Regions from separate parts of the Leucobacter sp. BZR 635 genome, predicted to be linked through region 2. Evidence: riboswitches for the same ligand, from Rfam matches in the RefSeq annotation. Region 2 holds a riboswitch; the other holds the start of a gene.
The links. Region 2 has a riboswitch for magnesium ahead of ACI1US_RS05495 (hypothetical protein). Riboswitches for the same ligand answer to the same signal wherever they lie in the genome.
Positions count from the first base shown of each region.

Region 1: another riboswitch for magnesium. It lies ahead of mgtA (magnesium-translocating P-type ATPase); the one in region 2 lies ahead of ACI1US_RS05495 (hypothetical protein).

Region 1 is NZ_JBLUNZ020000004.1:31,973-35,374, reverse strand. Features, by position in the region: gene mgtA (magnesium-translocating P-type ATPase) at 1-1,562, opposite strand, end outside; M-box (ykoK) riboswitch at 1,846-2,014, opposite strand; gene ACI1US_RS00375 (choice-of-anchor Q domain-containing protein) at 2,155-2,865, opposite strand; gene ACI1US_RS00370 (SRPBCC family protein) at 3,022-3,402, opposite strand, start outside.
Region 2 is NZ_JBLUNZ020000028.1:71,876-75,277, forward strand. Features, by position in the region: gene ACI1US_RS05480 (NlpC/P60 family protein) at 1-68, shown strand, start outside; tRNA gene ACI1US_RS05485 (tRNA-Arg) at 520-592, shown strand; gene ACI1US_RS05490 (TIGR03084 family metal-binding protein) at 852-1,658, shown strand; M-box (ykoK) riboswitch at 1,737-1,903, shown strand; gene ACI1US_RS05495 (hypothetical protein) at 1,952-2,281, shown strand; gene ACI1US_RS05500 (CorA family divalent cation transporter) at 2,330-3,280, shown strand; gene ACI1US_RS05505 (hypothetical protein) at 3,317-3,402, shown strand, end outside.

The sequences.
Region 1 (3,402 bases), on a different contig from region 2:
TCCCTGCTGCGGGGACCGGCAACTGGAACGTCACGGATCGCGAGCCCGAGCGCGCGCATGCCGAGCGCGTTGTGCTCGGCGACGACCGCCTCGATCTCGGCGCGCCGCGCCGCGGTGAGGCGGCGCTGCTCGAGGCCGACCATCTCCCATTCGGAGATCCGGAGGATTTCCTCTGCCGCCCCCTTTGTGACGATGACATGCAGGTGCTCGTCTTCAGCAACGACCACGGACATCCGCCGCCTGGCGAAGTCGAATGGCATTTCGTCGATGAGCTCGAAGCGGCTCACCGCGCGGTCGAGGTCGTCGCCGGCGGAGGTGAGCACAGCCTCGTCAAGCAGGTTGCGCAGGCCGGTCTGGAAGTGCGCGTTCACGGTCGCCCAGCCGAGCGTGCGGTCGCTCGAGTGCCCCGCGGTATCGAGGTGGCGTTCGAGTACGATCCGGTCCTCGGTGAGCGTCCCTGTCTTGTCGGTCGCGAGTACGTCCATGCCGCCGAGATCCTGGATCGCAGCCAGCCGCTTCACGATGACGCAGGAGCGCGACATCATCTGCGCGCCCTTCGCGAGGTTCGCGGTGACGATGAGGGGCAGCATCTCCGGGGTGAGACCGACCGCGGTCACCACCGCAAACATGAAGGCGCTCCCCCAGTCCTTGGTGATGCCGTTGATGATGAACACCGCGGGCACGACGACCGCCATGAACCTGATGAGTGTCCAGGTGACCTTTTGAATCCCCGTGTCGAACGCGGTGAGAGGCCGGGCACCCTGGATCGACGCCGCGAGATTCCCGAAGGCGGTGCGGTCGCCGGTCTGTAACACGAGCGCGGTCCCGGATCCTGAAACCACCGAGGTTCCCATGAAGCCGAGGTTCTCTGCCTCGAGCGGATCCTTCGTTACCGCGAGCGGAATCACCCGCTTCTCGACGGGCATCGCCTCGCCCGTGAGCATCGCCTGGTTCACCTGCAGGTCCGTGCTGCGGATGAGCCTCACGTCCGCGGGCAGCATGTCCCCCGCCGCAAGCTCGACGATGTCGCCCGGCACGATCTCCTCGTTGGGGCGCTCCCCGGTCACGGGCACCCCATCGATCTGGCGAGTGATGGCGGAGGTCGTGCGCACGAGCGCCGCGAGCCGATCGGCCGCGCGGCTCGACCTGAACTCCTGCCAGAACCGCATGACGGAGCTCACGAGTACCATCGTGCCGATCGTGATGACGCCGATCCAGTCCGCCCCCTCTTCGGGGTCGGCGAGCAGCACGTCGGTGACGAACATGATCGCGACGAGTCCGATGAGGATGAGAATGAACGGGTTGCGGAGCGTGCGCAGGTACTGCACGATCGGGGCCGGTGGTCGCTGGTGGCGCACGAGGTTCGGGCCCCAGCGGTCGAGTCGCGCCCGCGCTTCGGGCGGGGTGAGCCCATAGCGGCTGGCGTCGACAAGGTCGAGAGCCGCCTCGGGGGTCGCCGCTGTGGCCCGTTCGAGCAGCTGCGTGTCAGCGGCTGGCAGCCGGCCGCTCGGCTTACGCTTCGGTGTGGTGGTCTCTGTGGGGGTGGAGGTGGCCGAGTTCATGGCAAGCAGCCCTTCGGGTACGGGTATGCGCCGTGTCAGCGCGCAGCGGACCGCGCGGGCGTCATCAAGCGGAGAGGATCTCGAGGTGTTCTCGGTTGGCCGCGCAACGCTCTTGGCTCTTAGCTCTTAGCTCTTAGCTCAGGCGTGAGCTTCAGCTCTGACCGGCTGCTGCTCGCGCACGGAGGCCGCGCGGGGTGAATGATCGACTGTCTTCGTCCACGGCGTCACCTCCTCGGTTCGGCAGCGCCCGCCAGGACGAGCAGGCCGGAACCATGAGGTTCTCGCCACACCTCCACGTCAGAGCTTTGGCACTGTGTGACGTATCCGCTTGCCGGAATCCGCTTGGGGCCGACCCTTAAGCCGGGAGGGCCTGTCCTCAGCCTGGGCGTCTCTCGACGTCGTGGGATGAGCGGACTGTGTTCACGCAGGAGCCTCGCCGAACGAAGCGCTACTCTCTCAATTATAGATACCATTGCGCAATTGCGCAAGCTTTGCCTTCGCGCCCCCGCGACCGACGATGCGTGTACCCCCGCACGGCACCCTCATCGTCAGGGAACACAGTGCGGGGGCCAGCGACTTGCCGTCGCGACGCCTAGCGACGGGCGGCGATCCACTGCCTGGTGAGGAGGGCCGCGCCGAGCAGCACCGTCAGCAGCGTACCGCCGATCAGCCAACCGTTCAGTTCGCCGCCGGTCACCGACAGGTCGTTGTCGCCAGCGGGTGCCGTCGGCGTGGGATCTGGATCTGGATCCGGATCGGGTCCCGGCGCCTGCTCGCCCTTGTCAACGATCGTGACCGTTACCGTTTGTGGTTCGCCGAGCTCTGCGCCCTCCGACGGCACCGAGAGCGTCACCGTAAAGATGCGGTCCCCCTGCTTGCCAGCACGAGCAACGGTCGGGAACGCGAGTGTTGTCTGCTGGGCTGCGGCATCCGCGGCGGCCGGAAACTCGACTGTGCCGCTCTGCAGCGAGTAGTCGGTCTCGAACACCGCGGTCCCGTCGACCGCGGTGAGCGTCACTGAGGCCGCGCCCACCGCCTGGCCGGTACGCAGAGCGGTGATGATCGCATCTTCGGCCTCGGTCACCGTAATGTTCTTGTCGAGCGTCACGACGTCATTCTCAACGGGCGCTTCCACCTCGACCGCGCCGATGTCAGCCCTCGGCCCCTGCGGGCGGCTCACGCCGCGCTGATCCAGCGCTTCGTACACGGTGACCGTGTCGATCGCGTCGATGAGCTTCGACCCGTCACCCGGCAGCATCGTTTTCGTCGGCCCACCGTTGGCGGCGAGCGCGCCGAGATTGATCTCAGCAGCACAGGAAAAGCCCAGGGTATTCCTAGGCGCTTTCCCTGAATCCTAGTGCCGGCAGATTCGCTGAACAAGCGACGACGATACGAGCTTCGGCCCCGCCGCGCCTCCTCCGCCCCTCGCCACCACCCGGCGTGAGTCGACCCCACGCACTCAGGCCTCAGCCCCCGAGCGCAGTGCCCGACTGATCCCCGAACCGACCCGCGTTGCCTGCAGCCATACGGCGAAACTCGTTGCTGGCTTCAGCAAGAAACGCTGCACCCTCCGCACCGGCGTGACTCGCCTACGCTGCGCAGCTGGCACCCATTCGAAGGTCACGCGAAGTTGCGTGCCGCCTGCAGCCGGCTCGAGCGATATGGTGATCCGCCGCGCGTTCAAGGTGGGTTCCGCCGGGAAGGTGAGCTGCCAGGAGATCAGCCCAGGCTCGTCGAACGCCAGGAGTTCGATGCGGAGCCGTCGCCGAGCGGAGGGCTGCTTGTTCGGCTTTCCGTTAGGGAAGTGGGTCACCACCTCGGCTCCCCACGCATCACCAGA
Region 2 (3,402 bases):
GCACCACCGTTGTCGACGAGATCAGCGTCTGGGGCCAGTACCCCTCGCAGGTAGTACGCATGAGCTAATAAGCTCATTGTGAGAAGGGGCGCAGCTTTCGGGCTGCGCCCCTTTTTTGTGCGCCCGGCCCGCCGCCCCCACTGCCCCGTTTTATCTACTCCGACCCTTCCGCGGGCCGTATAAGGCTCTTCCCGGCGCACACGGGTCGGAAAGGCTGTTTCGCAGCTGCGGATGGCCGCTCTCGTGTTCGGGTGGCAGGGAGGCCTTTGCGGCCGCGAGAGGCCCCAGAGCGGCCTGAGGCCGAGAGCTTTCTCCTGGCCGCGGGCCGCGGGTGCCAGGCTACGGGCGGCGAGGCGGCGATGCTGCGAGGCGGAGGATCGCGGAGTTTCCTCAACGCCCCTCTTTTTCTATTCCGAGTGTTGTGCGGGCAGATTTGGAGTCGGAATAGATTAAACGGGGCAGTTGGGCGGGGGCTCGAGTGCGCTAGACTCGTTGCTTGGCGCCGTCTCGGCGCAGCCGGCCTTGGTAGCTCAGTGGATAGAGCGCTTCTCTCCTAAAGAAGATGTCGGAGGTTCGATTCCTCTCCAGGGCACTCCAAGCTTCACGAGCCCCGGCTCGCAGGTCTTCCCACGCATTTCAGTCAGCGCACGGCCCCACGCGGCGGGCTGCGCAATCGACGAAATCTTCGCAGCAAACTCTGACAAGCCTTCGTGGCGATTTTGTCATACAGTTGTCTCTAATGTTGCGAGGCTGAGACTGCGGCTGGAGCTGTGGCTGAGGCGCGAACTGCGCTGGCCCATTCGGGTCGCGAGCCCCGCATCGGTAGCTGCTCAAGGCGGAGGAGTGTCGAAATGGATATTACGCGTGCACTGGCAGTGCTCGACGACGCGGCCAAGGTGTTGGATGAGGCGGTCGGGGCGTTGCCGCCCCGCCGCTGGCTGCGGCCCACCCCCGCAAGGGGGTGGAATATCTCCCACCAGATCGGGCACCTCGCCTGGAGTGATGCAATGGCGCTGCAGGCGCTGCGGCAGGATCCCGCGTTTGCGCAGTCCGTCGGTCGGATGGAGACTGACGGGGCGAGCGGGTTTGTCGACCGTGGCGCGCGCGAGCGAGCAGCTGTGCCCGTGCCGCAGCTGCTCGAGGAGTGGCGGGCAGGCAGGGAGGCGCTGCGTGAGGCGCTCTCGCGGGCTGCGCCCAAGCAGCGCATCACGTGGCTGGGGCCTCCCGTGCTACCTCGGACCATGGTCGCCGCACGGACGGTCGAGACCTGGGCCCACAGCCTGGATGTGTTCGACGCGCTCGGGGAGGAGTTGCCGGATCCGGCGGCGTTGCCCACGGTGGCGCGCATGGGGATCCGGACGCGCGAGGCGTCGTTCCGTGCGCGGCGGATCCCACTGCCCGAGCGCCCGGTGCGAGTGGAGCTGGAGCTTCCCGGTGGCGAGAAGATGGCGTTCGGCCCGGAGGGCGCCCCCGAGCGGGTTGTCGGGGCGGCGTGGGGCTTTGCCGCGGTGGTGACGCAGCGCAGGAATGTCGCGGACGTCGAGCTGGAGGTCGCCGGCGAGGGGGCTGCCAGGTGGATGCGGATCGCGCAGGCCTTCGGCGGGGTTCCGACAAATGGCCCTCGGCCGGGGGAGCGGCTCGCCTGGCACGCGCACTAGCGCGGAGCGAAGTCGCGGGCGCAACTCGCGAAAATAAACGAATACTTGCGCAAGTGATTGAGTGTCGATAGTGTTGGGAGTGCGCTTCGTTCGGTGAGGCTCTTGCATGAACACAGGCCACTGATCTGACGACATCGAGAGATGCCCAAGGTTAGGACAGGCACCCTCGGCTTAAGGGGGTCGCCCAAGGTGGCTGCACCACGACTACGTCATGCAATGCCGAAGCTCTGACATGGAAGCGCGTTTCCCGAGCCCACGGGCTCATTTGGCGTGCCCTGAGAGGAACAAGCGGTATGCGCACAGCACTGTACGAACCAACCCTGCCGGTGAGGGCGGGATCCCTCGCAGAACGGGAGCCCGGGCCCGATTGGCCCGTGACGCAGGTGCTCCCCGCGGGCGGCCCGATCAGGTGGCGGAGCAAATTCTTTGCGGCCCCGGCCCCGGCGCGAGCGCACAAGCGGCGCGCGACCAGGTATGAGCGGTTCACGACGCGAATGGTGCTGGTGAGCAGCCTCATCATGCTCGGTGTCACCGCCGTGCTGCACGGGATCAACTACGACCTCGAGACGAAGACCTCCTCGACGTCAGGCACTCACGGCAGCTTTTACAAGGACGAGGGATAGCCAGCGCCAGAGCCGCGCCGGGATCAGTCAAATCAGGAAGTGAAACCAATGAATAATGAGCACGGAACAGCCACGCTCGAGGTCGGCGTTGAGTCGCTGAATGGCGGGCGCTGGCAGCGCGTGCGGGGCGAAAACCCGCGGGCATACACGGAGCTTCGCGAGGCGCACGGCGTGGACTTTCAAGACGCTGCCGCTGTTGCCTTCAACACGCAAAACGGCTTTAGCTACCTCCCGGTGTCATACGTGGCGCACACCGATGGGGGCTACAACACGGTTCGCATCATGGTCGCCGTCGGCGAGAGCAGCGTCGTCACTGTCGAGCCGAGCGGGTCAGCCGCCGCGCTCGATCTCGCTCACGCACGAATGGAGCGCGACGGCCGTGAGAATGACTCAGCGGTGGAGATCGCGGCGAGCCTCCTGCAGGCCATCGCGGATACTACAGATGAGCTCGTGAGCGCGATGAGTCACGGAACCGAGCGCATGATGATGGAAACCGGTGCAATTCTCGAGAGCCTCGAGGCGAAGAAGTCGCGCGAGTTCGGCGTGAGCGATGTGACGTTCACGCAGCAGGAGCTCGCCGATATGGAATCGCTCCTTTCGCACTGCATGGAAAGCCAGCTCGCGCTCGCCGAGGCGGCGAGGCACTTGCGCGCGAAGATGTGGGGCCTGGGGCTCGCAACTCGCACCGACCTCGGTCGGCTGATCGAAGACATCGAGGCGATCGAGCCGCACATCGAGTTCGTGCACGACCGTGTTCGCCTGCTGCAGCAGACAAACAACCTGGCGCTGAACGTCAAGCAGAACCAGATCATCAAGGTGTTCTCCGTGGTGACCGCGGTGTTCCTGCCGGTCATGCTGCTATCGACCTACTACAGCATGAACTTCGAGCACATGCCGATCCTCGGCTGGCAGTACGCCGAGCCGATGATCATCGTGCTCAGCTTCATCTTCGCGCTCGCGCCGCTGATCTATGTGCGGCGTCGCGGCTGGCTGCGCTAGGCCAAATTTTTCACACCTCTAGACAAGGAATGACCAATGTCAGTTAAGAACCAGGACGATATTCAGCAGTCGAACTCGGCGTATTCGGCGGACCAGTCGAACCCAGTTGCCTGGAGTTCACG